One region of the Streptomyces sp. NPDC007025 genome, then DNA from elsewhere that is predicted to be linked to it. Evidence: riboswitches for the same ligand, from Rfam matches in the RefSeq annotation. Region 1 holds a riboswitch; the other holds the start of a gene.

Region 1 (15,772 bases):
GCGCCGATGGTACTGCATGCGGGAGCGTGTGGGAGAGTAGGACACCGCCGAACAAATCGTGAAATGGGCCCCGCCGACATGGTCGACGGGGCCCATTTGTGTGTCCAGCCGTCTCGTGTTCCGGCCGCCGGCCTCACCGGTACCGGAGCGCCGGCCGGCTTTACTCCGCCCCGCGGCGACCCTCTGCACGCTCCGTGAGCGGCGCCGGGTAGGGTCGGGGGGTAGCGTCGGCACGTCTTGTTCAGGAGGCCCACGGGTGGAGGTCCAGGAGACGCGGGTCCAGACGGATCGGGTCCTCACCATCCCGAACATCCTCAGCATGGCTCGCCTGGTCGGTGTGCCCGTGTTCCTGTGGCTGATCCTCTGGCCCGAGTTCGGTGGTCCGAACTGCGATCTGTGGGCACTGCTCGTGCTCGCCGGGAGCGGTATCAGCGACTACCTGGACGGCAAACTGGCCCGCAGGTGGAATCAGATCAGCAGCCTCGGCCGCATTCTCGACCCGGCCGCCGACCGGCTCTACATCCTCTCGACTCTCGTGGGCCTGACCTGGCGGGAGATTTTGCCGTTGTGGCTCACCGCCGCGCTGCTGGCCCGTGAGCTGCTGCTGCTGGTCATGGTCTGGGTACTGGACCGGCACGGCTATGCCCCGCCGCAGGTCAACTTCCTGGGCAAGGCCGCGACCTTCAATCTGATGTACGCCTTCCCCCTGCTGCTGCTCAGTGACGGAAGTGGCTGGGTCTCGTCACTCGCGGCGATTTTCGGATGGGCCTTCGCCGGATGGGGTACTGCTCTGTACTGGTGGGCAGGGATCCTCTACGTGGTCCAGGTCCGCCGTCTGATCAGGGTGGACGCCGCGACGACCGGGTGAATCCCGCCTTTCTCGCTTCGGCGGCCGGTTGCCCTGATTACGCCTTTGTAGGTCATCCTGGAGGGGTCATGGTCGGGGTGACCGTCGTCTGTGCGAGGAGGACGCTTCCGATATGAAGGCCGTCGTGATGGCTGGTGGCGAGGGCACGCGCCTTCGCCCGATGACCGCGAGCATGCCCAAGCCGCTCCTGCCGGTGGTGAACAAGCCGATCATGGAGCATGTGCTGAAGCTGCTCAAGCGTCACGGGCTCACCGAGACCGTCGTGACCGTGCAATTCCTGGCCTCCCTGGTCAAGAATTACTTCGGTGACGGCGAAGAGCTCGGAATGGAGCTCACCTACGCCAACGAGGAGAAGCCGCTGGGGACGGCCGGCAGTGTCAAGAACGCCGAGGAAGCGCTGCGGGACGATTCGTTCCTCGTCATCTCCGGTGACGCGCTCACCGACTTCGATCTCACCGATCTCATCCGGTTCCACAAGGAACGCGGCGCCATGGTCACCGTCTGCCTGACGCGGGTGCCGAATCCGCTGGAATTCGGTATCACCATCGTGGACGACGACGGCAAGGTCGAGAGGTTCCTGGAGAAGCCGACCTGGGGGCAGGTCTTCTCGGACACGGTGAACACCGGGATCTACGTGATGGAACCCGAGGTGTTCGACTACGTCGAGCCAGATGTGCCCGTCGACTGGTCCGGCGATGTCTTCCCGCAGCTCATGAAGGAAGGCAAGCCGATCTACGGCTACATCGCGGAGGGCTACTGGGAGGACGTCGGCACCCACGAGAGCTATGTGAAGGCCCAGGCCGACGTGCTCGAGGGCAAGGTCGACGCGGAGCGGGACGGCTTCGAGATCTCGCCCGGCGTCTGGGTGGACGAGGGCGCCGAGGTGCATCCCGACGCGGTGCTGCGCGGGCCGCTCTACATCGGCGACTACGCGAAGGTCGAGGCGGGCGCGGAGATCCGCGAGCACTCCGTCGTCGGCTCGAACGTGGTCGTCAAGAGCGGCGCCTTCCTGCACCGGGCCGTGGTGCACAACAACGTCTACATCGGCCCGCAGAGCAACCTCCGCGGCTGCGTGATCGGGAAGAACACCGACATCATGCGGGCCTCCCGGATCGAGGACGGTGCCGTCGTCGGGGACGAGTGCCTGATCGGCGAGGAGTCGATCGTCCAGGGCAACGTCCGGATCTATCCGTTCAAGACGATCGAGGCCGGTGCGTTCGTCAACACCTCCGTCATCTGGGAGTCCCGGAGCCAGGCCCATCTGTTCGGCGCCCGCGGCGTCTCCGGGATCCTCAACGTGGAGATCACCCCCGAGCTGGCCGTGCGGCTGGCCGGCGCCTACGCGACGACGCTGAAGAAGGGCTCCACCGTCTGCACCGCCCGGGACCATTCCCGCGGTGCCCGTGCCCTCAAGCGGGCCATCATCTCCGCGCTCCAGGCCAGCGCCATCGACGTGCGCGACTTGGAGAACGTACCGCTTCCGGTGGCCCGCCAGCAGACGGCCCGGGGCAGCGCAGGCGGCATCATGATCCGTACGACGCCCGGGGTACCGGACTCGGTGGACATCATGTTCATCGACGAGCGGGGTGCGGAACTCTCCCAGGCCGCGCAGCGCAAGCTCGACCGCGTCTACGCGCGCCAGGAGTACCGCAGGGCCTTCCCGGGCGAGATCGGTGACCTCAGCTTCCCCTCCAGCGTCTACGACTCGTACACGGGTTCGCTGCTGCGCGCCGTGGACACGACCGGGGTCACGGAGGCCGGGCTGAAGGTCGTCGTCGACGCCTCGAACGGCAGCTCGGGGCTGGTGCTGCCGAGCCTGCTGGGACGCCTGGGGGTCGACTCGCTGACCATCAACCCGGGGCTGGACGAGTCGCGTCCGACCGAGACGGCGGAGAGCCGCCGGGCCGGGCTGGTGCGGCTCGGCGAGATCGTGGCCTCGGCCCGCGCAGCCTTCGGGGTGCGGTTCGATCCGGTGGGGGAGCGCATCTCACTGGTGGACGAGCACGGCAGGATCGTGGAGGACGACCGGGCGCTGCTGGTGATGCTCGACCTGGTCGCCGCCGAGCGGCGCAGCGGCCGCGTGGCGCTGCCGGTGACCACGACCCGGATCGCCGAGCAGGTGGCCGCCTACCACGGCACGCAGGTCGAGTGGACCACCACCTCTCCGGACGACCTCACCAGGGTCAGCCGGGAGGACGGCACCGTGTTCGGCGGAGACGGCAGGGGCGGATTCGTCGTACCGGAGTTCAGCTCGGTCTTCGACGGCGCGGCGGCGTTCGTACGGCTGATCGGCCTGGTCGCGCGTACGCAGCTCACCCTGAGCCAGATCGACGCGCGGATCCCCCGGGCGCATGTCAGCCGCCGCGACCTGGCAACTCCATGGGCGGTGAAGGGCCTTGTGATGCGCACCGTGGTGGAGGCGGCGGGCGACCGCTCCGTGGACACCACCGACGGGGTGCGGGTAGTGGAGTCCGACGGCCGGTGGGTGATGGTGCTGCCCGACCCGGCGGAGGCCGTGACCCATCTGTGGGCGGAAGGCCCGGACGAGGCCTCGGCGCAGGCGCTGCTTGACGAATGGGCTGCGGTGGTCGACAGCGCCGGCCACTGAGCGCGCGGCGGGACTCGCCCCGCCGGGGCAAGTCCCGCCGCACGGCGAGTGCCTGGGTGCATTCGGCGGCACAGGCCTCCACATGCGACGATGTGCGGCATGTCGCAGCAGCAGCCCCCTCGGAGCACCGCACCGCGTGCCGCGCGGCCCGATGCCTCCATGTCGCTGCTGACCAACGTGATGGAGCACAGCCTCGACGACGGCTACGCGGAGGCGGTGGCCCGGCGGGGCGAGATGGGCCGTTCGCACATGCCCCGCACCCTCCGGACCAAGCTGGGCCTGGCGGTCGGGCTGGTGCTCGCCGCGCTGGTGGTGACCGTGGGAGCCGCCCAGGCGCAGATCTCGGCGCCGAGCATCGCCAAGGAGAAGCAGGAGCTCATCGAGCGGATCGAGGCGGGCGGCCGGCGGGCCGACGAGCTCCAGCAGGACGTCGACGAGCTGCGGACCTCGGTGGAGCGCAAGCAGCGGCAGGCGCTGGAGAAGCACGGCGGTGAACGCGGGAAGACCACGGTGCTGCTGTCCGGCGCCACCCCGGTCGAGGGCCCCGGACTCAAGCTCGTGGTGGACGACGCCGCGGGCACCGAGTCCCAGGACGGCGACGGGCCCCGGAAGACCGACGGGTTCTCCGACACGGGCCGCATCCGCGACCGCGACCTGCAGCGGGTCGTCAACGGGCTGTGGGCGGCGGGCGCCGAAGCGATCTCGATCAACGATCAGCGGCTCACGTCGCGCTCCGCCATCCGCGCGGCGGGCGACGCGATCCTGGTGGACAACAAGCCGCTCGTCCCGCCCTATACGCTGCTGGCGATCGGTCCCGGGAAGCAGCTGTCCCGGACCTTCCAGGACAGCGTCGACGGCCAGTACCTCTACGTCCTGCACAAGGACTACGGTGCCAGGACCAGCATTTCCGTCCAGGACGAGGTGCGGCTGCCGGCCGCGCCGAGTCTGATTCTGAGAACCGCGAAACCTGTGCGGACAGGGAAGGGCAGCACATCGTGATCGCCGTACTGGGCCTCGTCGTGGGAGTCGTGGCCGGACTTGTCGTCCGGCCCGTGGTGCCGCTGGCGGTCGAACCGTATCTGCCCATCGCCGTCGTCGCCGCGCTCGACGCGGTCTTCGGCGGGCTGCGTGCCATGCTGGACGGCATCTTCGATGACAAGGTCTTCGTGGTCTCGTTCCTCTCCAACGTGGTGGTGGCCGCACTGATCGTCTTCCTCGGGGACAAGCTCGGGGTCGGCGCCCAGCTCTCCACCGGTGTGGTTGTAGTCCTGGGTATCCGGATCTTCTCCAACGCGGCCGCCATCCGTCGGCACGTGTTCCGGGCGTGAGGCCGATGAGCGACGAGAACCGGCCCGAGGACGGCCTTCCCCCGAAGCGCGAGCTTCCCCCCGAGCGGGCCGTGCCCCCCGGGCAGGAGCCGCCTCGCCAGGAGCCTTCCGGCCAGGAGCCACCCGCTGCGGGAGCGGCGACGGCCGCTGGAAAGGGTGACGGCGGCGGCGCGAAGCTGACGGGACGGCAACGTCTCGCCCAGGCCGTGTGGCCCCCGCGGGTGACGCGCGCCCAATTGATCGTCGCGCTGCTGCTGTTCGTCCTCGGCCTCGGCCTGGCCATCCAGGTCCGCTCGACCAGTGAGAACAGCGCACTGCGCGGTGCGCGCCGCGAGGACCTCGTCCGCATCCTCGACGAGCTCGACAACCGCACCAAGCGGCTGGAGGAGGAGAAGCGGAAGCTGGACGGGCAGCGTACGGAGCTGGAGACCTCCTCGGACCAGGCCGAGGAGGCACGGAAGCAGACCCGGGAGAAGGAAGCCCAACTCGGGGTGCTTGCGGGTACTGTGGCGGCCCAGGGGCCCGGCATCCAGATGAAGATCAGCGACCGTACGGGTGCCGCGGACGCGGATACGCTGCTGGACGCGGTCCAGGAGCTGAGGGCCGCCGGCGCCGAGGCCATGGAGATCAACGGGGTGCGCGTGGTGGCCAGCACGCATTTCACCGACAGCGGCGGCGAAGTCAGTGTGGACGGGCATAGGATCGAGCAGCCTTACCGCTTCGAGGTCATCGGCAAGCCCGCCGACCTGGAACCGGCGTTGAACATCCCCGGCGGGGTCGTGCAGACGCTGAAGAACAAGCAGGCCACCGTGGAGGTGACCCGCTCGGGGAAGATCACCGTGGACGCCTTGCGGCAGGTGAAGCGGCCTGACTACGCTCGGTCGTCATCGCAGTGAGATGCTGATAGGAGTTTCGGGGGGTCGGCGGGCAAGTTGAGCACCGCGTGGTGGAAACTGTCTGCGGGTCACGGACGTTGTTCGGGCGTCGAGTGTGACCAATGAGAGCATCGAGGGTCTGTCCTGCCCCACGGGCGGGTCTGTTTCGTGCGAGGGGAATCGCCCGTGAGTTTTTTTGCGAAGTTGTTCGGCAAGGGTCGCCGGGGCGGTGACTCGGGTACCGCACGGCACCGTGCCCCCCAGGGGCCGGACGCGGGGACGCCGGAGGACGGCACCGAGCGCCCGCTGTTCCGGGACGAGGTGGCCGGGGCCGGTGGAGGTAATTCGGGTGGTCACGGCCCGGTTTCTGTTGACCCCGGTACTCAGGGCCGCATAGGTTCCCAGGCACCGCCTACCTCGGAATCGGGTGGAGGTCCTGCCTTGCCGGTCTGTAACAGGTGTGGTGCCCGCGTCGCCGAAGCGAGCCGGTTCTGCTCCAACTGCGGTGCCCCGCTGCGTGGCGGAGCGCCGGCGGAGGGTGCGTCGGAGACGACGTCGACGATCTCCATCTCCGGGCTGGAGGCGTACGACTCGGAGTCCACCGGCCAGCACGCCTCCCCGGTACTGCCGCCCGAGGCGCAGTCCGCCGTGGACGCGCTGCCCATGGGCTCGGCCCTGCTGATCGTGCGGCGGGGTCCGAACTCGGGCAGCAGGTTCCTGCTCGACGGGGACCTGACGACCGCCGGGCGCCATCCGGAAAGCGACATCTTCCTGGACGACGTGACCGTCTCGCGCCGGCACGTGGAGTTCCGGCGCGGCTCCGACGGCGTCTTCACCGTCGCCGACGTCGGCAGCCTCAACGGCACCTACGTCAACCGGGAGCGGATGGAGACGGCTGTGCCGCTCGGGAACGGCGACGAGGTCCAGATCGGAAAGTACCGGCTGGTCTTCTACGCGAGCCAGCACACCGTCTGATTCCCGGCAGGGAGGCCCATGCAGCACAAGCCGTCCGGCGGTGCCCGTGCGGGCACCGCCACCGGTCCGCGGAGCGGTCCGATGAGCATCGGTGCCGTGCTGACCGAGCTCCGCGCCGAGTTCCCCGAGCTCACCGTGGCCGGCATCCGGTTTCTGGAGGCGGAGGGGCTGGTGGAGCCGGTCCGCTCGCCGTCCGGTGGCCGCCGGTTCCGGGACGCGGATGTGGCGCGGTTGGGCCAGGTGCTGCGGCTGCAGCGCGACCACTGCCTGTCGTTGCGCGCCATCAGGGAGCACCTGGGGGTGCCCGGCCGGGGTGCCTCTCCTTCTGTGTCGCCGGTGGCCGTTCCGTGCGGCGCCGAGGCCGGGAGGGCGTCCGCGTCCGAGCCCGGCCCGGCACCTGCGGTCTCCGCTGTCCGTACCCGGCGCCCGGAGCTGCTCGGGTCCGCGGGCGTGCGGGAGGAGGAGCTGGCCGAGTGGGAGGAATACGGACTGCTCGGACCGGCCGCGGACGGTACCTACCGGCTTGCCGACGTGGCCGTGGCCCGACTGGTGGCCCGCCTCGGACGGCACGGGGTGGAGGCCCGGCACCTGCGGTCGGTCAAAGCGGCCGCCGACCGGCAGCTCGCCCTGGCCGAGCAGCGCGTCGCGCCGCTGCGGCGCCATCCGGACCAGCGGACCAGGTCGGCTGCCGAGAGCACGGCCGAGGAGCTGGCCGATCTCTCCGTGCGGCTCTACGGGGCCTTCATGGCCTCCGGAGCGCACCCGGACCGCACACGGTGTGACTGAATCAGCACACGGATGCCGGTGCCGGACGGCTGCCCGACTACCCAAACAGGCGCGGCACGGCCTAGGGTTGCTGTGTGAATGAGCTCGACGTAGTGGGTGTCCGGGTGGAAATGCCCACCAACCAACCGATCGTGCTCCTGCGAGAAGTGGGAGGCGACCGCTACCTCCCCATCTGGATCGGTCCTGGGGAGGCGACCGCGATCGCCTTCGCGCAGCAGGGCATGACCCCCGCACGCCCACTCACCCATGACCTGTTCAAGGACGTCCTGGAAGCAGTGGGTCAGGAGCTGACCGCGGTCCGTATCGTGGATCTGCGGGAAGGCGTGTTCTACGCGGAGCTGGTCTTCGCCAGCGGAGTGGAAGTCAGTGCCCGCCCGTCCGACGCGATAGCGCTCGCCCTGCGCACCGGAACGCCGATCTACGGCAGCGACGGTGTGCTGGACGATGCGGGGATCGCGATCCCGGACGAGCAGGAGGACGAGGTGGAGAAGTTCCGCGAGTTCCTCGACCAGATCTCCCCGGAGGACTTCGGCACCAGCAGCCAGTGACGCTCCGTCGACGAGGAGCCGCGGTCGGCGCTGCCGGTCGGTGGCGGGGGAGAGGTGCGCGCCGGGCGTGATCCACCGGGCATCCGGCCAGTCTTTCCCCGCCTTCGGGCACGCGAAACCACTCTCCCGGGCACTATCACTCGCCGTGCCGAGTGTGGCGATCATTGACGCACTCGGAGTGACTGCCTACCTTCATGTGGGCAGGTTCCGGGGGTGACCCGGGATGTGAAGGACGGAGGTCGGCGTGACAAGCACCGGCGGCGAAGGTACGGCGGCTGGCGACTCGTCCCTACTCGGCGGCCCGATTCCGGCCCCCGGCCAGGAGGCGCCCCCGGGGCGGCCGGGCTCCGCTTCCTCCCCGGCAGGTGCCGTCGGCCCGGTCGGCGACGCTCCCCCGGAGCAGGTCGGCTACCGCGGTCCCACCGCCTGTTCGGCGGCCGGTATCACCTACCGGCAACTCGACTACTGGGCCCGGACCGGACTGGTCGAGCCCAGCATCCGCCCCGCCTACGGCTCGGGCAGCCAGCGGCTCTACAGCTTCCGGGACATCGTCGTCCTCAAGATCGTCAAACGGCTGCTGGACACCGGTGTCTCGCTGCAGAACATCCGCGCGGCCGTCCGGCACCTGCGTTCCGGAGGGCGCACCGATCTGGCGCGGATGACGCTGATGAGCGACGGGGCCACGGTCTACGAGTGCTCCTCGCCCGACGAGGTGGTCGATCTTCTGCAGGGCGGCCAGGGCGTCTTCGGGATCGCCGTCGGGGTCGTCTGGAAGGACGTGGAGGGCGCGCTCTCCCGGCTGCACGGGGAGCGGGTCGACACCGGTGAGACGCTCGTGCGGGACCACCCCGAGGACGAACTCGCCCGGCGCCGCAACCGCGCCGGTTAGCGCTCCCACCGCCCGGTCGGCGCAGCCGCCGGGCACGCCGCGGCCGGGGAGTGTCAGTGGCGTACGGCAGCATCGGGGGGTGTGAGGACCCAGCCGACCATCCTGCATCTGGACATGGACGCCTTCTTCGCCGCGGTGGAGCAGGCGTCCAAGCCCAGCCTGCGCGGGAAACCGGTCGTGGTCGGCGGTCTCGGGCCCCGCGGGGTGGTCTCCACCGCGTCCTACGAGGCCCGGCGCTTCGGGGTGCACTCCGCGATGCCCATGGCGCAGGCGCGGCGGCTGGCGCCGAACGCGGCGTATCTGGGCGCCAGGTTCGGGCTCTACCGCGCGGTCAGCGACGTGGTGATGGACCTGCTGCACGGCCTCTCACCCCTGGTGGAGCCGTTGAGCCTCGACGAAGCGTTCGTGGACCTGGAGGCCGGAGGGGCCCTGGAAGGGACGCAGGGTGGCGCTGAAGGGGCGCGGGAGGTCGGTGAGCGGCTGCGGCGGGACATCGCGACAGCGACGGGGCTGACCGGCTCGGTGGGGCTCGCGGGGTCCAAGATGCTGGCGAAGATCGCCTCGGAGCAGGCGAAACCGGACGGCCTGGTGCTCATCCCGGTGGGCACCGAGCGCGGGATGCTGGCTCCGCTGTCCGTGCGGACCCTGCCCGGGGTCGGGCCGGCCACCGCGGAGGTGCTGCGCAGGGCGGGGATCAGCACCGTGGGCGAGATCGTGGAGGCCGGAGAGGACGAACTGCTGCGGTTGCTCGGAAGGGCGCACGGCACCTCGGTCCACGCGATGGCGCACGGGGTCGACGCCCGTCCGGTGGTGGCCGAGCGGGACGCCAAGTCGGTCTCCGTGGAGGACACCTACGACGTCGACCTCACCGACCGCACCCGGGTCCGGCTGGAGGTCGAACGGCTGGCCGGGCGCTGTGTGACGCGCCTGCGCGCGGCCGGGCGGTCCGGCCGCACGGTCGTCATCAAGGTGCGCAGCTACGACTTCTCCACCCTCACCAGATCCGAGACGCTCCGCGGCCCCACCGACGACGCCGGCGTCGTGCGCGAGGCGGCGCTGCGGCTGCTGGACGGGGTGGACACCACGGCCGGTGTGCGGCTGCTCGGCGTGGGTGTCAGCGGGCTCGCCGACTTCACCCAGGAGGACCTGTTCGCGCAGGCTCAGGCCGCTCAGGGGCTCGCGGCCGCCCATGAGACCGGTACGGAGCCCGGGGCAGACGGCCCGGCGGAGCCGGGGCGGGACGCCGGGGAGCGGTCGGGGGCGGTCCAGGCGGCCGGCGAGGCGGCCGCCGTCGAGGAGCCGGGCGCGGCGGTGCCCGCCGACCGGCGCTGGATCCCCGGCCGGGATGTGCGCCATGCCGTCCACGGGCGGGGCTGGGTGCAGGGCAGCGGCGTCGGGAAGGTCACCGTCCGCTTCGAGGAGCCCGACTCGGCACCCGGCCGGGTACGCACCTTCTCGGTCGACGATCCGCAACTGGAGACCGCCGAACCGGTCATGCTGGGCGCGGGTGTCGCGGGGCTCGCCGCGGATCAGTCCCCGGCGCCGGCTATCCGCCCGAAATCCCGGTCCGCAGGCGGAGACGACTCGCCGCCGAGGGGCACGTCGAGCCCGTAGTGGCGGTAGAGCTCCAGCTCCTGCTGCGGGGAGAGGTGGCGGCCGACGCCGAAGTCGGGGGCGCTCTTGATCAGATCCCGCTCGAACGGGACCCGCAGGCCCCTCTCGTCCAGGTCGGAGGGCTCCAGCGGGACGAAGGCGTCCCGGCTGAAGAGGCCCGTGCGCAGCGCGGCCCACTCCGGGTCGCCTGTGGCGTCGTCGAGGTACACCTCGTCCACGGTGCCGATCTTGGCTCCTGCACGGTCGAACGCCTTGCGGCCGATCAGGCTTCGCGGATCTGTTCCGGTCTGCACGGGGCTCCTCCACCAGGGTCGCGACACGCTGTTTCTGCGCGTACTCACCACGAAACGGCACTTTTCGACTATTGGCCACTCGGGCGCACGCCGGGTTACCACGCAGGGGGGCGCTGATACTCTCGAGGTGGCTGTCGACCCCGTGCGGGAGAGTCCTCCGGTGCAGTTTCCGGAGGCGCCGAAGGAGCAACTCCTCCCCGGAATCTCTCAGGCTCACGTACCGCGCGGACGAGGTCACTCTGGAAAGCAGGGCGGGCCCGGACCAGCACACCGAAGCCCTCCCTCACCGACGGTGTAAGCCGAGCGTCCGGCACGTGGCTCGGTGAAACTCTCAGGTCAGATGACAGAGGGGGAGGCCGTCCGGGCACCCGTGAAAGGTGCCCCTCGCAGGTCGCACAGACCAGGAGGCCCCCGCAGATGACTTCCCCTCGCACCCCGCTCTCGGCGCTGGAGAGCGGCAGCCCCTTCGAGAGTCGCCACATCGGACCCGACGCCGGTGCCCAGGCCAAGATGCTCGCCCAGGTCGGTTACGGATCGCTCGACGAGCTGACCGGCGCGGCCGTGCCCGAGGTGATCCGGAGCACCGAGCGGCTGAAGCTCCCCGACGCGCGGAGCGAGGCCGATGTGCTGGCCGAGCTGCACACCCTCGCGCGGCGCAACCAGGTCCTGCACTCCATGATCGGCCTGGGCTACTACGGCACCTTCACGCCGCCGGTGATCCTGCGCAACGTCATGGAGAACCCCGCCTGGTACACGGCCTACACCCCCTATCAGCCGGAGATCTCGCAGGGCCGGCTGGAGGCGCTGCTCAACTTCCAGACCGTCGTCTCCGATCTGACCGGGCTGCCCACCGCCGGTGCCTCGCTGCTGGACGAGCCTACGGCCGCCGCCGAGGCGATGGCCCTCTCACGCCGGGTCGGCAAGGCCGGCAAGCGGGGCGGCGGCGTGTTCCTGGTCGACGCCGACTGCCTGCCGCAGACCGTGGCGGTGCTGCGCACCCGCGCCGAGCCGACCGGCGTGGAGATCGTGGTCGCCGACCTGGACGAGGGCATCCCCGAGGAGCTCACCGAGCGGGGGATCTTCGGGGTGCTGCTCCAGTACCCGGGCGTCTCCGGAGCGATACGCGACCAGCGCCGCACTGTCGAGCAGGCGCACGAACTCGGCGCGGTCGTCACCGTCGCCGCCGACCTGCTGGCGCTGACGCTGCTGACCTCCCCCGGCGAGCTGGGCGCGGACATCGCCGTCGGCTCCAGCCAGCGGTTCGGGGTTCCGATGGGCTTCGGCGGACCGCACGCGGGCTACATGTCCGTCCGCGAGCAGTTCGCCCGCAGCCTGCCCGGGCGGCTGGTCGGGGTCTCCAAGGACGTGGACGGAGAGCAGGCCTACCGCCTCGCCCTGCAGACCCGCGAACAGCACATCCGGCGGGAGAAGGCCACCAGCAACATCTGCACCGCGCAGGTCCTGCTGGCGGTGATGGCCGGAATGTACGCCGCGTACCACGGTCCGGACGGGCTGGCGGCGATCGCCCGCCGCACCCACCGGTACGCGGCGCTGCTCGCGGCCGGGCTGCGGGAGGGCGGGGTCGAGATCGTCCACGACAGCTTCTTCGACACCGTCACCGCGCGCGTCCCGGGCCAGGCGGCCCGGGTCACCGAGCGGGCCCGCGAGGCGGGGGTCAACCTGCGGCTGGTGGACGCCGACCACGTCGGCATCGCCTGCGACGAGACCACGGGCCGGGACCAGCTCGCCACCGTGTGGCAGGCGTTCGGTGTCGCGGCCGCGCGGGCCGACCTCGACGAGCTGGACGCGGTCACCGACGACGCGCTGCCGGCCGACCTGCTGCGCACCGACGAGTACCTGACCCATCCGGCCTTCCACGAGCACCGCTCCGAGACCGCCATGCTGCGCTACCTGCGCCGGCTGGCCGACCGGGACTACGCGCTGGACCGCGGCATGATCCCGCTGGGCTCCTGCACGATGAAGCTCAACGCCACCACGGAGATGGAGCCGGTCACCTGGCCGGAGTTCGGCGCACTGCACCCCTTCGCGCCCGCCGAGCAGGCCGAGGGGTATCTGACGCTGATCCGCGAGCTGGAGGAGCGGCTGGCCGAGGTCACCGGCTACGACAAGGTCTCCCTCCAGCCCAACGCGGGCTCGCAGGGCGAACTGGCCGGGCTGCTGGCGGTCCGCGCCTACCACCGCGCCAACGGCGAGCCCGGGCGCACCGTCTGCCTCATCCCCTCCTCGGCGCACGGCACCAACGCGGCCAGCGCGGTGATGGCGGGGATGACGGTCGTGGTCGTCAAGACCAGCGACAACGGCGACGTGGACGTGGCCGACCTGCACGCCAAGATCGAGCAGTACGGCGACGAGCTGGCCGTTCTGATGGTCACCTACCCGTCGACGCACGGCGTGTTCGAGGAGCACATCACCGAGGTCTGCGCAGCCGTGCACGACGCGGGCGGCCAGGTGTACGTGGACGGCGCCAACCTGAACGCGCTGCTGGGGCTGGCGAGGCCGGGACGCTTCGGCGCCGACGTCTCGCACCTGAACCTGCACAAGACGTTCTGCATCCCGCACGGCGGGGGCGGTCCCGGAGTCGGTCCGATCGGGGTGCGCGCGCACCTGGCCCCGTATCTGCCCAACCACCCGCTGCAGCCCGCCGCGGGGCCCGCGACGGGGATCGGCCCGGTCTCCGGCGCCCCGTGGGGATCGGCCGGCATCCTGCCCATCTCCTGGGCGTACGTCCGGCTGATGGGTGCCGAGGGGCTGCGCAGGGCCACCCAGGTGGCGGTGCTGAGCGCCAACTACATCGCCAAGCGGCTGGAGCCGCACTATCCGGTGCTCTACGCGGGCCCGCACGGGCTGGTGGCGCACGAGTGCATCATCGACGTGCGCCCGCTGACCAAGCAGACCGGTGTGAGCATCGACGACGTCGCCAAGCGGCTGATCGACTACGGATTCCACGCGCCGACGATGTCCTTCCCGGTGGCCGGGACGCTGATGATCGAGCCGACGGAGAGCGAGGACCTGAACGAGGTCGACCGGTTCTGCGAGGCGATGATCGCCATTCGTGCGGAGATCGAGAAGGTCGGTACGGGGGAGTGGGACGCGGAGGACAACCCGCTGCGCAATGCCCCGCACACGGCCGCGATGCTGGGCCGCGAGTGGCAGCAGGGGTACGGCCGCGAGGAGGCGGTCTTCCCGGCCGGGGTGCACGCGGGTGACAAGTACTGGCCGCCGGTGCGCCGGATCGACGGCGCGTACGGGGACCGCAACCTGGTCTGCTCCTGCCCGCCGATCGCGGAGTACGACGCCGGGTAGTGACGCCGGCCGCGGGGCGCGGCCTCCGGGGCCGGAGGCTTGTGTCGGCCGGGGTTCGCGGAACGACGGATTCAGGGCCGGTACGGCGGATGCCGTGCCGGCCCTGCGTCGTGCGGAGTTGTGCGGAATGGCCGTGCGCCGTACGGCCGTCGGCGGTGCGCCGTGACGTCCTGTGCGGCTCTGCGGGACGGGCCGGCCGGGTGTCAGGCGGCGGTGATGACGTGGCGCGTGCCGAGCGGCTTGTGCGGAGCGATGATCCGGCCGTCCGGCAGCAGCTCTCCCGTGTCCTCGAAGAGGAGCACTCCGTTGCAGAGCAGGCTCCAGCCCTGCTCCGGGTGGTGGACCACGGCTTGCGCGGCCTCCCTGTCGGCTGAGTCCGCTGTCGGGCACGGTGGCTGGTGCTGGCACATTGTCGGTGTCGTCTTCCGTCGTGTTGTGGCGTCTGTCCTGCGGTTCCTGTTGTGCATGACCGATCCCCCGTCACCCCGTACGTGCGTACGTTCCGGTCCGTCTCCCAGTGTTCCGCTGCCGACGCGGATTCGCAGGGATTTCGCGTCAGCTCGTACCCAACCGCACAGACGCGTCACCCGGGTAGGCGGTTGCGCCCAACTGCACCGTCATTTCGGGGGGTTCGGGCTCCCGCGAAGACTAGCCCATTCGGAGGGGCGCGCAGCGGCATCCGCGGTTCCCGCAGGCGGACGCCGTCTCACGCGGACGTACGCAGCAGCGGTGCCGTGCCGGGGTCCGCTCCGGGCGCGGGCGCCGCTGCCGACCCGAGTCTGCGGGTCAGCACGGGAAGCAGCGCGTCCACGCGGTGCGCGGTGTGCGGGGCGATACCGGGCGGCGCCGGAGCCAGTGGGATCAGCAGATCGGCCGGGTCGGGGACGCCGTCGTGCGGGTCGCCGCCGATGTCGGCGTGCAGCCACAGGGTCAGCATGTAGAGCTCCGGCACCGACAGCAGACGCGGCTGGTAGGGCGTCGGCAGTACCTCGGCCTGGCGCAGCGCGCGGACCGTCGAGAGGACGTAGGGGCCCTGCCGGAACTGGCCGAAGGTCCAGCCGTCCGCGGTCGGCACGGCTTCGGCGGTGCCGACGAACGCGGAGCCGGGGCCGCCCTCGCCGTCGGTGCCTCCGTCGGCCAGCAGGAAGCGCCAGCCGGTCAGCCGGGCGCGCGGGGTCACCGCCGCCGGCGCTGTGGCCCGCCCGGTGCCGTCCGGTGCGACGCGCACCATCTCGTAGGCGGGAAGGGGGAGTTCGGGGCGCAGCGGGCCCTGCGCCGTGCGCAGGGCGAGCGGCGCCCGGGAGCCCCGTACCGCGCTCGGGGAGCCGAGGGCGGTCAGGACACTGCGCAGGGCGGGGGCAGGGGTCGAGAGTGCGTGCAGCGGCATGGCGGGTCGCCTCTCTTGGGAGACACATGGTGCTGGCAGGGGCGCGACGGCGGTGTCGGCGCGGAGATGGCCGCAGGCGCGGCTGGGAGGGGTCGACCGGGGCGGCCGGGATCGCCAAGTCTCTGCCTCGTTCGCGCAGTTTATACGAGATGTGTTCGAGTGGTGTTTCAGCTAACGTATCCTGCTGTTTCCTGTAAGGCTGCAACAGGACGAATCTGCGGACTTTTCACCTGCTCCGACACCGGCGCTGCGCGGTTGACCTCGGATTCCGGGCAGA
Region 2 (15,772 bases), on a different contig from region 1:
TGTCATCGCAACCATGCTTTGGATGCATGACCAGCCGGGTCGACACTCCTCGTATGAACACTCCTGCCGAGGTGTCGCCGGGGGCGCCGCCCCCCTCCGCGCAGCGGGCGGCAACCGTCGCGCTGACCGCGCTCGCCCCCGCTTCCTGGGGCACCACCTACGTCGTGACAACGGAACTGCTGCCCCCCGGCCACCCGTTGTTCGCCGGGCTGCTGCGCGCCCTGCCCGCCGGGCTGCTCGCCCTGGCCCTCACCCGGGTGCTCCCGCGCGGGCACTGGTGGTGGAAGGCCGTCGTCCTCGGCACCCTCAACATCGGCGCCCTGCCGCTGCTGTTCGTGGCGGCCGAACGCCTCCCCGGCGGTGTGGCCGCCACGCTGGGCGCCGCCCAGCCGCTGCTCGTCGCCGCGGCGGGAATCGCCGTGCTCCGCGAACGGCCGACGCTGTGGCGGCTGGCCTGGGGCCTGCTCGGCGTGCTCGGTGTCGCCCTCGTCGTGCTCGGTCCGCAGGCCCGCCTGGACCCCGTCGGAGTGCTCTCCGGGCTCGGACACACCACCGCCATGGCCGGCGGCGTCGTCCTCACCAAACGCTGGGGGCGGCCCCCCGGCGTCGGCCCCATGGCGCTGGCCGGCTGGCAGTTGGCGGTCGGCGGCCTGCTGCTGCTCCCGCTCACCCTCGCCGTCGAGGGGGTGCCCGAGCGGATCGACGCCGGAGCCGTCGCCGGCTACCTGTGGCTCGGCAGCATGGGCGGACTGATCGCCTACGCACTGTGGTTCCGTGGCATCGCCACCCTGCCGGTCAGCGCGTCGGCGCCGCTGGTGCTGCTCTCCCCGCTGGTCGCGACCGTCATCGGCCTGGTGATGGGCGAGTCGCTGAGCCTGCCGCAGACCGGTGGCTTCGTCCTCGCCCTGATCGCTATGCTCGCGGCCCAGTTCGCGCCCGCCGACCTGTTCGGCCGCCGCCCCCGCGGCTCGCCCGCCGCGGTCCCGGTCCGGGAGGAGCGGCCCCGGGCCGCCCCGGTGCACACCGTCCCAGAAGATCCCGTGCAAGCAGTCCGGGAAGACCGGCTGCCGGAAGGACAACCCCGATGACGAAGACGATGACGATCGCCGTGCTCGGCGCCACCGGAATGGTCGGCGGCAGAGTGGCCCGGGAGGCCGCTGCCCGCGGGCACCGGGTGCTCGCCGTCTCCCGGAAGCCCGCGGGCGACGACCCGGACGTGACACCCGTCGCGGTGGACCTGAGCGATGCGCACGCCCTGGGCGAGGTGCTGACCGACCCGCCAGGACCCGGCGCACCGGACGCCGTCGTACTGACCGTACGGACCGAGCCGGCCGACCGGGAGTTCCTGGTCGGCACCACACGCACGGTGCTGGAGATCGCCGGGCGGCGCGGCATCCGCGTCCTCGTCGTCGGCGGTGCCGGGGCGCTGCGCAGCCCGGAGGACGCCGGACTGCTGGTGGCCGACAACCCCCGGTACGTGCCGGACGCGTTGCGGCCCGTCGCCACCGCCGGAGTGGCCCAGATGCGGGCGTGCCAGGAGAGCGCCCACGCCGACTGGGTCTACCTGAGCCCGCCGGGCCTGCTGGAGCCCGGCGACCGCACCGGCCGCTACCGGCGCGGCACCGACACCATGCTGGCCGCCGCCGACGGCCGGCCGTGGATCAGCGCCGAGGACCTGGCAGTGGCCGCGCTCGACGAGTTGGAGTCCCCCGGGCCCGACCGCCACTTCACGATCGTCCACCGCGAAGCGGACTGACCACCACCGGACCGGGGACGACGCTCCCCGGTCCGGTGCCGTCCGCGCGGCCGCTCCCTCCCCTTCCGCCCGTCCTCTCCGGGCCTCGGCGCAGAGATTTCTGTTATAGAAGTCCGATCCGCTCGTCTCCATAGAGGTGGGGACAGATGTCCGAGCCGAGAGGGAGAGTGGAGAGAACGTGAGCAGCAGTGTCATAGACGCCGCCGTGATCGAGGCGGCGCAGGCCGGGGACGAACGGGCACGGGAACTGGTCGCTGCGAAGTCCCTGCCGCTGGTCCACAACATCGTCGGCCGGAGCCTGCCCGGACATGCCGACGTGGACGACGTCACGCAGGAGACCATGCTGCACGCGCTCGCCAAGCTGCACACCCTGCGCGACCCCGGCCGCTTCAGGTCCTGGCTGGCCGCCATCACCATGAACCAGATACGCGGCCACCGGCGGCAGGACCCGGGGGTGCTGCAGGACACCGACGAGATCCGCGGACTCCCCGACCCCCGCGCCGACTTCGTCGACGCGACCATCAACCGGCTCGGACTCTCCGGCCAGTGCCGGGAGGTGGCCGAGGCCACCCGGTGGCTGGAGCCGGACGACCGGACACTGCTGTCCCTGTGGTGGCTGGAGAGCACCGGGGAACTCACCAGGGCGGACGTCGCCGCCGCACTGGAGATCACCCCCCAGCACACCGCCGTACGCGTCCAGCGGATGAAGGCGCAGCTGGAGGTGGGCCGGGTCGTCGTCCGGGCCCTGGCGGCCGAACCCTCGTGCGTGCTGCTCCAGTCGCTCCTCGAAGGGTGGGACGGCGAACCGTCCGGGCTGTGGCGCAAGCGGATCGCCCGGCACGCCCGCGAGTGCACCGTCTGCTCCGGCCACTCGTCCGGACTCGTCCCCGCCGAACGGCTGCTCGTGGGACTCGCACTGGTCCCGCCGTCGGCCGCGCTGTGCGCCCGCTGGGGGCTGGAACACCCAAAGGTGGCGGCCGAGCCGACCGCGGCCGGACACTCCCTGGGCTCCACGCCCGGCCGGGCGTCGGCACGCCGGGCGCAGCAGCGCGGACGGCGCGCCCGACGGCGCACGGCCCTCGCCGTCGCCGCCGTGCTGGCCACGGCGGGCGGCACCGGAGCCTTCCTGCTCATCCCCGACCCGCCCGAGGACCGCGACACCGCTTCGCCGACCCGCTCCGGGGACGGGATACGGTCCCTCTCCCGGCCCAGCCCGTCGGCGAGCCCGTCCCCGAGCTCCTCGTCCGCCTCCCCCTCGCCCTCCGCCTCCCCCCGGTCCACCTCCGCCAGCCCCTCGCCGTCCCGCACCGCGCCCCGCCGCACTCCGCGCCGTAAGCCCGCCACCCCGGCGCCCCCGCCCGCCGACCCGGCCGGCGGGAGCTACGCGCAGCAGGTGACCAGCCTGGTCAACGCGGAACGGGCGAAGAAGGGATGCGGCCCCGTCAGCAGCAACGCGACCCTGGACAAGGCCGCGCTCGGACACTCCCGCGACATGGACGCCCGCGACTACTTCTCCCACCAGAGCCCGGACGGCAAGGGCCCGGGCGACCGCATCACGGCGGCCGGCTACCGCTGGAGCACCGTCGGCGAGAACATAGCCCGCGGCCAGCGCACCCCGGCCCAGGTGATGGAGGGCTGGATGAACAGCCCCGGACACCGGGCCAACATCCTCAACTGCTCCTACAAGGAGATCGGCGTCGGCTACCACGACGCACCGGGCGGCCCCTGGTGGACCCAGGCGTTCGCGGCGAAGGGCTGAGCCCGGCACCACGGCACGCCGGCCGGACTGTCGAGTCCGCCCCGCGAAACCGGGCCCGGCACAGGCCGACGCCGTTGCGGGGCCTGGGCCTCTCGTGCCGGTCACGGCCGGGCGTCTCCTCGTGGGCGGGACCGGTGCCATGGTGGAACCCTCCGCCGACCGACCGCGGGCGGCGCGAGGTGGCGGCTACGACCGGAGGGCCGTGCCGTGTGGGGCCGTGCCGTGTGGGGAGGCACTGCCGGGGAAGTCAGACCTTGACGATCCGGATGCCGGTGCCGCACAGCGTGCGAAGGTCCTCGGGGTCCGACGTCAGGGCGGTCACGGGGGTGGGTGAGGCGAGCGCGTTGGCGGCCACGATGGCGTCGAGGGCGTACTTGTGGCCGTCCAGGTCGGCAGCGGTCAGGAGTCTGCTGGCGGGCCGGGCGATGCGCTCAGTGGGTGGAACGACGTTGACGCGGGAGACGGCGAAGTCGAAGCGGGACTGGTGGATCTTGGGGTGACGGGTTTCGACCAGCGTGACGGAGCTGGTGACCACGCGGATGTCCTCGGCTTCTGCCGCAGCCAGCCATTCGGTGACTTCAGGCGCGCGTCGTACGAGCTTGGAGAGCCCCTCGCAGTCCAGGAATTCCATGCGCGTTCGAACAGCGGCGTTATCCGTTGCCGTGGCCGCACTGCTGACAAAGCGCATCGAGGCCCGGCTGCGCGTCACGCTCTTCGACCGCACCAGCCGCAGCGTCGTACTGACGCCCGCGGGCACGGCCCTGCTGGAGCACGGACGGCATGCGCTGAACGCGATGACGGTTGCCGTGCAGAACACCCAACGCGCCGCCGAAGACGCATCGTTGAGGTTCGTGATCAAACCCGGAGGGGACGCCAACCTGCTCTCCGCGATCCTCGCCGCCTACGCGGAGCGGCCCGGTGCCCGGCGGGTCGACATCCTCTTCAGCGGCGCCACCGACCGTACCGATCACCTGCGCGACGGGCGCGCCGACGTGGGCCTGCTCTACGCCCCGTTCGACGACCTCGGCGGGCTGGCCACCGAGACCCTCCACGTCGAGGACCGGGTGGCCGTCCTCCCCGAGAACCACCGGCTCGCCGGGCGCGACAGTATCTCCCTGGACGACCTCAGTGACGAGGTCTTCCCGCGGTGGCCGGGTGTCCCCGGCGGCGGGAGCGGTCCCGAAGTCGCCGATGCCGGGGAACTCACCGCTCTGGTGAGGATCGGCCGCGTCGTCGCCGTCCTGCCCCGCTCGCTCGTCACGCCCGTGCCGCAGGGCATCGTGTGCATCCCTGTGCCCGACGCCGGGCCGAGTCGGATGGTCATCGCCCGCCGGGACGACGACCAGCGGGAGCACGTCACCGCCCTGATCGCCGCCGCCGTATCGCGGCGGCGCGGCTGAGCCCGCCCCCCCGGTCATCCCCCCTCGCGCAGAGCCTCCCGCCATCGGCGACAGCTCAGCGATTTCGGCGTGGTCGGGAAGCGCGTGTTCCTCGTGGCCCGAAGCCCTGGCCGTGAGCAGGTCACGGGCTGGCCCGGCAGGGACGTTTCAGGGACTTTCAGCTCTGCCACAGGGACTTCCGAGGAACGTTCCGCCGTACGGAAGAGTGCGCCCGTGACAGCGCTGAAAGACGCGGATCACCTGGTCAGGCGTGGTGCGCTCAGCACTCGATGACGTTCACCGCGAGCCCGCCGCGCGCGGTCTCCTTGTACTTGACCTTCATGTCGGCGCCGGTGTCGCGCATGGTCTTGATGGCCTTGTCGAGGGAGACGTGGTGGCGGCCGTCGCCGCGCAGGGACATCCGGGCCGCGGTGACGGCCTTGACCGCGGCCATGCCGTTGCGCTCGATGCAGGGGATCTGGACCAGCCCGCCGACCGGGTCGCAGGTCAGGCCCAGGTTGTGCTCGATACCGATCTCCGCCGCGTTCTCCACCTGCTCCGGGCTGCCGCCGAGGATCTCGGCGAGGCCGCCGGCGGCCATGGAGCAGGCCGAGCCGACCTCGCCCTGGCAGCCGACCTCGGCTCCGGAGATGGAGGCGTTCTGCTTGAAGAGCATGCCGATGGCGCCGGCGGCCAGCAGGAAGCGGACCACGGCGTCGTCGTCCGTACCGGGGACGAAGTGGTGGGCGTAGTGCAGGACGGCGGGGATGATGCCGGCGGCGCCGTTGGTCGGCGCGGTGACGACCCGGCCACCCGCGGCGTTCTCCTCGTTCACGGCCATGGCGTAGAGGGTGGTCCACTCCATGGCGTGCGCCTCGACCTGGCCCTCGGCGCGCAGCTGGCGGGCCGAGGTGGCGGCACGGCGGCGCACCTTGAGGCCGCCGGGCAGGATGCCCTCCTGGGTCAGGCCGCGGGCCACGCAGTCCCGCATGACCTGCCAGATCTCCAGCAGCCCGGCGCGGATCTCTTCCTCGGTGCGCCAGGCCTTCTCGTTCTCCAGCATGAGACGGGAGACCGACAGGCCGGTCTCCCGGGTGAGGCGCAGCAGTTCGTCGCCGGTGCGGAAGGGGTGCCGCAGGACGGTGTCGTCCAGTTTGATGCGGTCCTCGCCCACGGCGTCCTCGTCCACGACGAAGCCGCCGCCCACCGAGTAGTAGGTCTTCTCCAGCAGCGGGGTGCCGGCCTCGTCGTAGGCGAAGAGAGTCATGCCGTTGGCGTGGTACGGGAGAGAGCGGCGCCGGTGCAGTACCAGTTGGGTGCGCTCGTCGAACGGGATCTCGTGCGTGTCGCCTATTTCGGTGGCCAGCAGCCGCAGCCGGCCCTCCGTGCGGATCCGCGCGACGCGGTCGTCGGCGTTCTCCACGTCGACCGTGCGCGGGGACTCGCCCTCCAGGCCCAGCAGGACGGCCTTGGGGGTGCCGTGGCCGTGGCCGGTCGCGCCGAGGGAGCCGAACAGTTCGGCGCGCACGGAGGCGGTGTGCGCCAGCGCGCCCTCGTTCTTCAGCCGGCGCGCGAACATGCGGGCGGCGCGCATCGGGCCCACGGTGTGGGAACTGGAGGGGCCGATGCCGATCGAGAACAGGTCGAAGACCGAGATTGCCATGGTGCGGCTCCAAGCCCTTGGCGGGCCAGCGGGTTGTGTCCTGGTGCGGAGCGGTGGGTGCCGGAGGGGCCGGGTGCGGCCCCTCCGGCGGGAGGGGAGCCCCGCTGGGGGCTCCGGGGAGTCCTGCGGAGGACTACTTGCCCAGCGTGGGGTACAGCGGGTGCTTCTCGGCGAGGGCGGTGACCCGCGCGGCGAGGGCCTTGCCCTTGGTGTCGTCGAAGCCCGGCAGCAGGGCCTCGGCGATGATGTCGGCGACCTCGGCGAAGTCCTCGTCCTGGAAACCGCGGGTCGCCAGCGCCGGCGTCCCGATGCGCAGGCCCGAGGTCACCATCGGGGGCCGCGGGTCGTTGGGGACGGCGTTGCGGTTGACGGTGATGCCGACATCGTGGAGCCGGTCCTCGGCCTGCTGCCCGTCCAGCTCGCTGTTGCGCAGGTCGACCAGGACCAGGTGGACGTCCGTGCCGCCGGAGAGCACCGAGACGCCGGCGCCGACGGTGTCCTCGCGCAGCAGGCGCTCGGCGAGGATCCGTGCGCCGGAGAGGGTGCGCTGCTGGCGGTCCTTGAAGTCGTCGCCGGCGGCGATCTTGAAGGCGACGGCCTTCGCGGCGATCACGTGCTCCAGCGGGCCGCCCTGCTGGCCCGGGAAGACCGCGGAGTTGATCTTCTTGGCGTACTCCTTCTTCGACAGGATCACCCCGCCGCGCGGACCGCCGAGGGTCTTGTGCGTGGTGGTCGTGACGATGTCCGCGTACGGCACCGGGGACGGGTGCAGCCCGGCGGCGACGAGGCCGGCGAAGTGCGCCATGTCCACCATCAGCAGCGCGCCGACCTCGTCGGCGATCCGGCGGAAGGCGGCGAAGTCGAGCTGGCGCGGGTAGGCGGACCAGCCCGCGATGATCAGCTGCGGGCGGTGCTCCTCGGCCAGCCGCTCGACCTCGTCCATGTCGACCCGGCCGGTCTGCTCGTCGACCTTGTAGGCGGCGACGTTGTAGAGCTTGCCGGAGAAGTTGATCTTCATGCCGTGGGTGAGGTGCCCACCGTGCGCCAGATCCAGGCCCAGGATGGTGTCGCCCGGCTTGAGCAGCGCGAACATCGCGGCGGCGTTCGCCTGGGCGCCGGAGTGCGGCTGCACGTTGGCGGCCTCGGCGCCGAACAGCGCCTTGATCCGGTCGCGGGCCAGGTCCTCGATCACGTCGACGTACTCGCAGCCGCCGTAGTAGCGGCGCCCGGGGTAGCCCTCGGCGTACTTGTTCGTGAGGACCGAGCCCTGGGCCTCCATGGAGGCGACCGGAGCGAAGTTCTCCGAGGCGATCATCTCGAGGGTGGACTGCTGGCGGTTGAGTTCGGCGTCGACGGCGGCGGCGACGTCGGGGTCGACCTCGTGGAGAGAGCCGTTCAGAAGCGACATGGAAGAACCGTCCCTGGGAAGTGGCGGCGGGGTGGGCAAGCAGCCTCGGTCCCCCGAGGCGGACGCCTCAGGTGCCCGAGGCGAATGCGGCGTACTCGTCGGCCGAGAGCAGGTCGTCCGGCAGTGCGTCGACCTTCACCTTGAACAGCCAGCCGCCCTCCAGCGGGGCGGAGTTGACCAGCGCCGGGTCGTCCACCACGTCCTGGTTGATCTCGGTGATCTCACCGGAGGCGGGGGAGTAGAGGTCGCTGACGGACTTGGTGGACTCCAACTCGCCGCAGGTCTCGCCCGCGGTCACGGTGTCACCGACCTCGGGGAGCTGGACGAAGACGACGTCGCCCAAGGCGTTGGCGGCGTGCTCGGTGATACCGACCGTCGCGACGCCGTCATCGGCGGCCGACAGCCACTCGTGCTCCTTGCTGTAGCGGAGCTGCTGGGGGTTGCTCATGAGTCTGATTCTCCCGGATGCGAAAGGTGCAGTGAACACGGTCTTGGCAGGTGGAACGGGGGGCGCGGGCCGCCCTTCGGTGGCGGCGGGTGCTCAGGCCCGCTTGTAGAAGGGCAGCGCCACGACCTCGTACGGCTCGTGGGAGCCCCGGATGTCGACCGCGACCCCCTCCGTGCCGGGTTCGGCGTGTGCCGCGTCCACGTACGCCATGGCGATCGGCTTGCCCAGCGTCGGCGACGGCGCCCCGGAGGTGACTTCGCCCACAACCGCACCGTCGGCGACCACCGGGTAACCGGCGCGCGGCACCCGGCGTCCCTCGGACACCAGCCCGACCAGCTTGCGCGGCGGGGCGGTCGCGGCCTTCTCGGCGGCCGCCGCCAGCGCGTCCCGGCCCACGAAGCGTCCCTCGTTCGAGGTCTTCTCGAACTTGACGATCCGGCCCAGCCCCGCGTCGAACGGGGTCAGCGCGGTGGACAGCTCGTGCCCGTACAGCGGCATCCCCGCCTCCAGGCGGAGCGTGTCGCGGCAGCTCAGACCGCACGGGGTCAGCCCGGCCTCCCGGCCCGCCTCGGTCAGCGCCTCCCAGACCGCGACGGCGTCGCCGGGCGAGACGAACAGTTCGAAGCCGTCCTCGCCGGTGTATCCCGTGCGGGCGATCAGCGCCGACTTGCCGGCGACCATGTCGCGCTCACCGGCGTAGTAGCGCAGTCCGTCGACGTCGAAGCCGGTCAGCTGCTTGAGGATGCCCGCGGCCGCCGGGCCCTGCACCGCGATGAGCGCGTAGCCGTCGCGGTCGTCCCGCACCTCGGCACCGAAGCCGTCCTGCCGCGCGACCAGCGCGTCCAGCACCGTCTGCGCGTTGGCGGCGTTGGCCACGACCAGGTACTCCTGGTCGTCCAGCCGGTAGACGATCAGATCGTCGAGGATGCCGCCGTCCTCGTCGCAGATCATGGTGTAGCGGGCGCGGCCGACCGCCAGCTTGGACAGGTTGCCGACCAGCGCGTGGTCCAGCAGCTCGGCGGCCTGCGGCCCGGTCAGGGTGATCTCGCCCATGTGCGAGAGGTCGAAGAGGCCGGCGGTCGAGCGCACGGCCAGATGCTCCTCGCGCTCGCTGCCGTAGCGCAGCGGCATGTCCCAGCCCGCGAAGTCGGTCATGGTGGCGCCCAGCGCGCGGTGCGTGGCGTCCAGCGCGGTCTTGCGAGTGGCCGGTGGCTCAGTCATGCAGGCTCCCAGAGTCCCGATGAGTCCCCATAGGGGGATATGACGTGGATGTCCTCCCCATCTGTCATCGGAACCTGAGAGGTTCGCCGACAGCTCCCGAACGGCTGGAGCCCGGCTTGCACCTTGGGTGGGACCGCCGCTCCGCGCCGGGGCGCGCACAGCGGTCCGCTTTTCAGATCTGCCTAGCCTGCGCGGTAACGGGGCCTGAGAGATTCAAGGGAGGATCTTGCTCCTTCGGCGCCCCGGTGTGCGCGTACTGCACACGCCTGCCGGGGACTCTCCCGCGCGGGTTCGAACGGCCGGTATGCAGTTTGGATGCGCACATCATGGCACGGGTGGGCGGGCCGTGGCTGCCCCCGCGGAGCAGCTGTTCGCCTTGAACCGCATTACTCCTTCTTTACATACTTGGGGCGGCGGCCGAACTGCCGCCAGGGGAGGGAGATCCAGTGGGCAGCCCGTGCCGTGCAGGAGCCGTACCGAGGGGCGCGCGAGCGGGCCCCGCAGCCCGCGCCGCGGTCCGGCACGATCTGCGCCGTACCGGCGGACCGTGGACGCTGCGCTATCCGGCGGGGGACGTGGTGGTGGTCTCCGGGCTGCCGGGCGGCGGCAAGTCCACCCTCATGCGGCGCGCGTTCCCGGGCCGGTCCGACGCGGTGCGCATCGACTCGCAGGACGCCCGCGAGCGCTGGGAGGCGCGGATGCCGCGCTGGCTGCCGTACGGCGCCTACCGGCCCCTGGTACGGCTCGCGCACTACGCGGCGCTGCGCACGGCGCTGGGCTCGGGTGCCGCCGTCGTGGTGCACGACTGCGGCACGCAGAGCTGGGTGCGCCGCTGGCTGGCCCGGGACGCGATACGGCGTGGGCGCTCGCTCCACCTGCTGCTGCTCGACGTCCCCACCGGGGACGCGCTGGCCGGACAGACCGTGCGCGGCAGGCGGGTGACCGGGTACGCCTTCCGGCGGCATCTGCGTGCCGTCGGAAGGCTGCGGGCCGCCGCGGAGGCCGGACGGCTGCCGCGCGGCTGTGTCTCCTCGGTGCTGCTGGACCGGGAGGCGGCCCGGGATGTGCGGTGCGTGCTCTTCGAGCCGCTGCCCGCCGCGGTACCGCTGGTGCTCTCCCCCTGGGCGGGACCGCCGGGCCCGACCGCGCCGCCATCCGTACCGTCGCCCGGAGAGGGGCGGACGCCCGCGGCCCCGGCACCCGCGAGGGGCGCCGGGGCCGCGGACGGGGACACCGGTGACCGGATTCAGGGGGTGACCGGGGTCAGCGGCCCGCTGCCGGGGTGACCGGCTTGCCGGGCTGCTGCGCGGGGGACTGCTGCCCTGCCTGGCCGAGTGCGGGCTTGGCGGGCGCCTGCGGCCGCGGGGGCTGCTGAGCGGTGGGCTTCGCCGGCTTCCCGGGCTTGGCGGGCTTCCCGGGCTCGGCCGGCTTGGCGGGCTGCTGCTCCTGGGCCGGGTCCGACGGTTTCGCGGGCTTCGACGGCTCGGTGGGCTGCTGCTGTTCGGTCGGCTTCTGCTGGCCGGCCGGCTTCTCGCCCGGCTCGGGCGGCTTCGGGAGCTTGTGCTGCGCCGTCGGGTCCTGCTGGGGGGCTGCGGGCTTCTGCTGCGGCGCCGACTGCCCCATGCCCTGGTCGTCCGACGGCTTCGGCTTGGCCTGCTCCGTCCCGGCTTCCGGTCCGGCGGGCTGCTGGATGCCGGGCCGCTGCCCCGGGGCGTGGCCGGCCACCGGCGCGGCGGCGGCCGCACCCGCCGCGCCGAGGGCGAGCGAGCCGGCCAGGGTGACGGTGACGGCGATCCTGTTCACACGCATGTGCTCTCCTCCGATGGGCGTGCCGGTTGGCACGTATGGGGACGCAGTCCACCTTTCGGGCATCCGACGCGGAACGCAACCGGAGCATCGCTGTTCGTGTTCGTCCCGGTTCGTCCAGGGGGCCGTAGCGGTACTCCGGGGTGCCTCCGAGCAGGCGGGGATCATGGATAGGCTTGCCGTATGACAGTTCCCTCGCAGCCCTCGCAGCCGCAGCACTTCGGGCCCGGGCACGGGGGTGGCTGGCCCGGCAACGAGCTGGAGGAAGCCCTGGCCGCCTCGCTCCAGGTGCCGCACGCGGGCGCCCGGCTGCTGGAGGTGCTGGGCCGCAGCAGTGTCTGGGTCCCGCTCCCGGACGGCGGCGACCGGGAGAGCCGGGAACTGGATCTGCCGACCATCGAGTTGGACGGTGCGGTCCATGTGCCGGTCTTCAGTTCCGAGCAGCAGTTCCTGAGCGTCGTCGGCGCCCATGTGTCCTTCACTGTCGCACCGGCCAGGGAATTCGCGCGCGGCCTCCCCGCGGGGGTGGGCATCGCCGTGAACCCGGAGGGGACGGTGGGGGTTCCGCTCTCCGCCGAGGCCGTCGCCGAGCTGTGCGCGAACACCCCCGCCGAGCAGGCCGCCACCGGAGCCGTGCGGGGCGCCCGGGTGCGGCTGTTCGAGCCGGACTGGCAGGACGATCCGCTCGCCTTCCTCGCCGCGGCCTCGGCGGAGTTCGCCGCGCTCGGGGCCGTACGCAGCGCGCGTCGGGGCCTCGCCAGCACCGAGGGTGATCCGCCCGGTCTGTTCGTCGGGATAGAGCTCGACCTCCTCGACCCGGAGGCCCGGCAGGCCGCCCACGACGCGCTCGGCAGGGCGCTGCACGTGGCGCCGGTGCGCTGGCCGGTCCAGATGGTGCTGCTCGACGCGGCGGAGGATCCGGTCGTGGACTGGCTGCGGCAGTGCGTACGCCCGTTCTACGACCGCGAGACCCACCGCTGAGCGTGGTGCGAGGGGCGGCGGTGGACCGCGGTGCCGGTGAGGTGCCCACCGCGACCCGGATGCGGAGCGGCGCGCGCCGGTTGCCGTACCCGAGCTGAGTACGAGTACCGATGTCCCGGTCCGCTCGTAAGCTGGTTGGATGGCGGTGCGGGGCGACGAGCCAGGAACGGCGGCAGAGGTGGAAAGGCGGCCCAGGTGAGCGCGGGTGAGAGCGTCGAGACGCTGCTGCGGCGAGTGGCGCCCGGCGGGCACGGCACCTACGAGAGCTACGAGTCCTTGCTCCAGGCACTCGCCGGCGGTCAGGTGTGGATGCTGCTGTGGAACGGGCAGGCCGGATCCCCCGACGCGCAGTACGGCAACATGGACGTCGCCGGGTACGGCTACGCGCCCTGTGTCACCTCGGCCCAGGAGCTGGCGGCCTCCGGCTGGAACCGCGCCCACGAGGTCGTCGCCGGACGGGAGATCGCCGCCGCCCTCTTCGCCGACCGCTGGGGGATCTGGCTGAATCCGCACGCTCCCGGCGGCGGCGTCGGCATCCCCTGGCTGGACCTGCGGCGGATCGCGGTCGGCCTCGACCAGCTTCCCGCCGGGCCGCTGCGGATCAGCGAGCCGACCCTGGAGATTCCGCAGTTCTATGCGCTGCTGACGCAGAACGCCCACCGGACCCCCGTCGTCCGCTCGCTGCGCCGCGCCTGGGTGCGGCCCGCGCTGGGCGTCCCGTACCTGGCCGTGGGCCTCGACCTGTACGACGGCGCCCCCGCCTCGATCGAGGCGGCCCGCCGGATGATGGCCCAGTCGGTGCTCGCGGTGCCCGACGGGCTCCCTGTCTCCAGCGTCGCGATGGCGGACGACTACGACCCCGTGGCCATGTGGATGCGCAGCCAGTCCCGGCCGTTCTTCGACCGGGACGCACACGCTCCGGCCGGATACGACGCCTCCCGGCCACCGGCTCCCGGCGCCGGTTACGGCTACCCGCGCGCCTTCTGAGCAGGGGCGGAATCCGGACGTATTTCCGGATCCGCAGACGGTCCAGATCAGGACAAAATTCCGACCCCCACACCGCTCAACGTCAATATCCGTCCGCATAACGGAACATGACGCGCCACATCACAGTTGCGCATCCATTCCCCGGCAGGTCTGGCGACTGATCCTGAGCGCGATGAAGACTCCCGAGCCATAAGCCACCGGAAGGCCGCAGCCGGCCTCCCACCCACAACGGCTTTCGAATGTCTTCTGAACTCTGACCGCTACAGCGGTGTGCGTGGACTGGTCAACTGCCGGTCGAGAAGGGGTCCCCAACACGATGACGGCACCACTGCACGAGGAAACGATCGCGGAAACCGCGGCCGTGGAGCCGGCACCCGGCAAGGCCGAGAAGGCGATCGAGGGCCGCTCACTCGGCCGGATCGCCTGGGAGCGGCTCAAGCGGGACAAGGTGGCGCTGCTCGGCGGCACGATCGTGCTGCTGCTGGTGCTGCTCGCGATCTTCGCCCCGGTGCTCGCGGCGCTGACCGGGCAGTCGCCGAACGAGCGCCACGAAGACCTGATCGACCCGCTCTTCAGCACCCCCACGGGCGCGCTGGGCGGGATGTCCGCCGACCACCTGCTCGGCGTGGAGCCGGTCAGCGGCCGCGACATCCTCACCCGGATCGTCTACGGAGCGCGCGTCTCGATCCTCGTCGGCTTCCTCTCGGCCTTCGTCGCCGTCATCTTCGGCACCATCCTGGGCACCCTCGCCGGCTACTTCGGCGGCTGGCTGGACGCGCTGATCAGCCGGGTGATGGACATGCTGCTGGCCTTCCCGCAGCTGCTGTTCATCATCTCCCTGATCTCCGTGATGCCCAACGACCTGCTCGGCCTGACCGGCACGGGCGTGCGGCTGCTGGTGATGATCCTGGTGATCGGCTTCTTCGGCTGGCCCTATATCGGCCGGATCGTGCGCGGCCAGGTGCTCTCGCTGCGCGAGCGGGAGTACATCGAGGCCGCCCGCAGCCTGGGCGCCGGCCGCGGCTACATCATCGGCAAGGAACTGCTGCCCAACCTGGTCGCGCCGATCACCGTCTACATGACGCTCATGATCCCGACCAACATCCTCACCGAGGCGGCGCTCAGCTTCCTGGGTGTGGGCGTCAAGCCGCCGACCGCCTCGTGGGGCTCGATGCTCTCGGACGCGGTGACGTACTACGAGTCCGACCCGATGTACATGATCATTCCCGGCGTCGCCATCTTCATCACGGTGCTCGCCTTCAACCTCTTCGGCGACGGCGTACGCGATGCACTGGACCCGAAGGGCACCCGTTGATCCCCCATCCCAGACCCCGGACCCGCCCAGCTCGTGCGGGCCGTGACCTATCACGGAGGTTGCGAGACGTGAAACCCCTACGCACATCGAGGCGCCGGTTGGCCGCGCTCTCGGCTGTTGCCGCCGCCACGCTGCTGGCCACCTCGGCCTGCGGCGGGGGCGACAGCGACAAGGAGGGCGGCGGCGAGTACAACGCGGGCGTCAACAAGGTCGCCAACGCCTCCAGCAAAAAGGGCGGGACCCTGAAGTTCGTGGGTGTCCAGGACGCCGACTCCTGGGACACCACCCGCATGTACTACGGCTTCGTCTTCGACTTCTCGCGGTTCTACAGCCGCCAGCTCGTGAGCTACAGCCCCAAGCCGGGCAAGAAGAGCCTGGACCTGAAGCCCGACCTGGCCACGGACAACGCGCAGATATCCGAGGACGGCAAGGTCTACAAGTACACCCTGAAGAATGGCCTGAAGTGGGAGGACGGCAAGCCGATCACCTCCCAGGACGTCAAGTACGGCATCGAGCGCCAGTGGGCCCAGAAGACCCTCTCCGGCGGCCCGACCTACATCAAGGACGTCCTCGACCCGGACGGCAAGTGGAAGGGTCCCTACGAGGACAAGGGCGGCTTCGACGCCATCAAGACGCCCGACGACAAGACCATCGAGTTCCACCTGCCGAAGGCCAACGGCGACTTCGAGCAGATGCTGGCGATGCCCACCAACTCGCCGGTGCGCAAGGACAAGGACACCAAGTCCAAGTACACGCTGCGCCCCTTCTCCTCGGGTCCGTACAAGTTCAAGTCGTACACCCCGAACAAGTCGCTGCTCCTGGTCCGCAACAAGAACTGGGACCGCAACAGCGACACGCTGCGCAAGGCGCTGCCGGACAAGGTCAAGGTCACCCTGCTCACCAACCCGGACGAGCGCGACAAGCGCCTGATCAACGGTGACGCGGACCTCGACCTCAACCAGCGCGGCATGGAGGTCCAGGGCCGGCAGACCGCCCTCAAGCAGCACAAGGGCAACGTGGACAACCCGCAGACCGGGTTCATCTCGTAC

The links. A riboswitch is a leader RNA that binds a small molecule or an ion and turns the genes downstream of it on or off. The one in region 1 is predicted to bind glycine.
Region 2: linked by a shared signal. The riboswitch ahead of gcvT (glycine cleavage system aminomethyltransferase GcvT) and the one ahead of gcvP (aminomethyl-transferring glycine dehydrogenase) in region 1 are both predicted to bind glycine.

Annotation. Positions count from the first base shown of each region.
Region 1 covers NZ_JBIAFT010000002.1:239-16,010, forward strand. Annotated here, with positions in the region: rRNA gene rrf (5S ribosomal RNA) at 1-53, shown strand, start outside; gene ACFYMO_RS03355 (CDP-alcohol phosphatidyltransferase family protein) at 257-868, shown strand; gene ACFYMO_RS03360 (mannose-1-phosphate guanyltransferase) at 981-3,476, shown strand; gene ACFYMO_RS03365 (DUF881 domain-containing protein) at 3,576-4,475, shown strand; gene ACFYMO_RS03370 (small basic family protein) at 4,472-4,804, shown strand; gene ACFYMO_RS03375 (DUF881 domain-containing protein) at 4,810-5,700, shown strand; gene ACFYMO_RS03380 (FHA domain-containing protein) at 6,121-6,654, shown strand; gene ACFYMO_RS03385 (MerR family transcriptional regulator) at 6,673-7,440, shown strand; gene ACFYMO_RS03390 (bifunctional nuclease family protein) at 7,515-7,988, shown strand; gene ACFYMO_RS03395 (MerR family transcriptional regulator) at 8,233-8,877, shown strand; gene ACFYMO_RS03400 (DNA polymerase IV) at 8,959-10,491, shown strand; gene ACFYMO_RS03405 (PRC-barrel domain-containing protein) at 10,407-10,784, opposite strand; glycine riboswitch at 10,920-11,017, shown strand; gene gcvP (aminomethyl-transferring glycine dehydrogenase) at 11,202-14,108, shown strand; gene ACFYMO_RS03415 (DUF5999 family protein) at 14,312-14,518, opposite strand; gene ACFYMO_RS03420 (hypothetical protein) at 14,815-15,495, opposite strand.
Region 2 covers NZ_JBIAFT010000006.1:199,986-215,757, forward strand. Annotated here, with positions in the region: gene ACFYMO_RS13805 (EamA family transporter) at 54-1,088, shown strand; gene ACFYMO_RS13810 (NAD(P)H-binding protein) at 1,085-1,756, shown strand; gene ACFYMO_RS13815 (sigma-70 family RNA polymerase sigma factor) at 1,935-3,515, shown strand; gene ACFYMO_RS13820 (DNA-binding protein) at 3,763-4,146, opposite strand; gene ACFYMO_RS13825 (LysR family transcriptional regulator) at 4,145-4,915, shown strand; gene ACFYMO_RS13830 (L-serine ammonia-lyase) at 5,175-6,557, opposite strand; gene glyA (serine hydroxymethyltransferase) at 6,691-7,965, opposite strand; gene gcvH (glycine cleavage system protein GcvH) at 8,033-8,413, opposite strand; gene gcvT (glycine cleavage system aminomethyltransferase GcvT) at 8,507-9,634, opposite strand; glycine riboswitch at 9,817-9,928, opposite strand; gene ACFYMO_RS13850 (AAA family ATPase) at 10,081-10,920, shown strand; gene ACFYMO_RS13855 (hypothetical protein) at 10,898-11,443, opposite strand; gene ACFYMO_RS13860 (enhanced serine sensitivity protein SseB C-terminal domain-containing protein) at 11,624-12,421, shown strand; gene ACFYMO_RS13865 (enhanced serine sensitivity protein SseB C-terminal domain-containing protein) at 12,617-13,408, shown strand; gene ACFYMO_RS13870 (ABC transporter permease) at 13,725-14,723, shown strand; gene ACFYMO_RS13875 (ABC transporter substrate-binding protein) at 14,792-15,772, shown strand, end outside.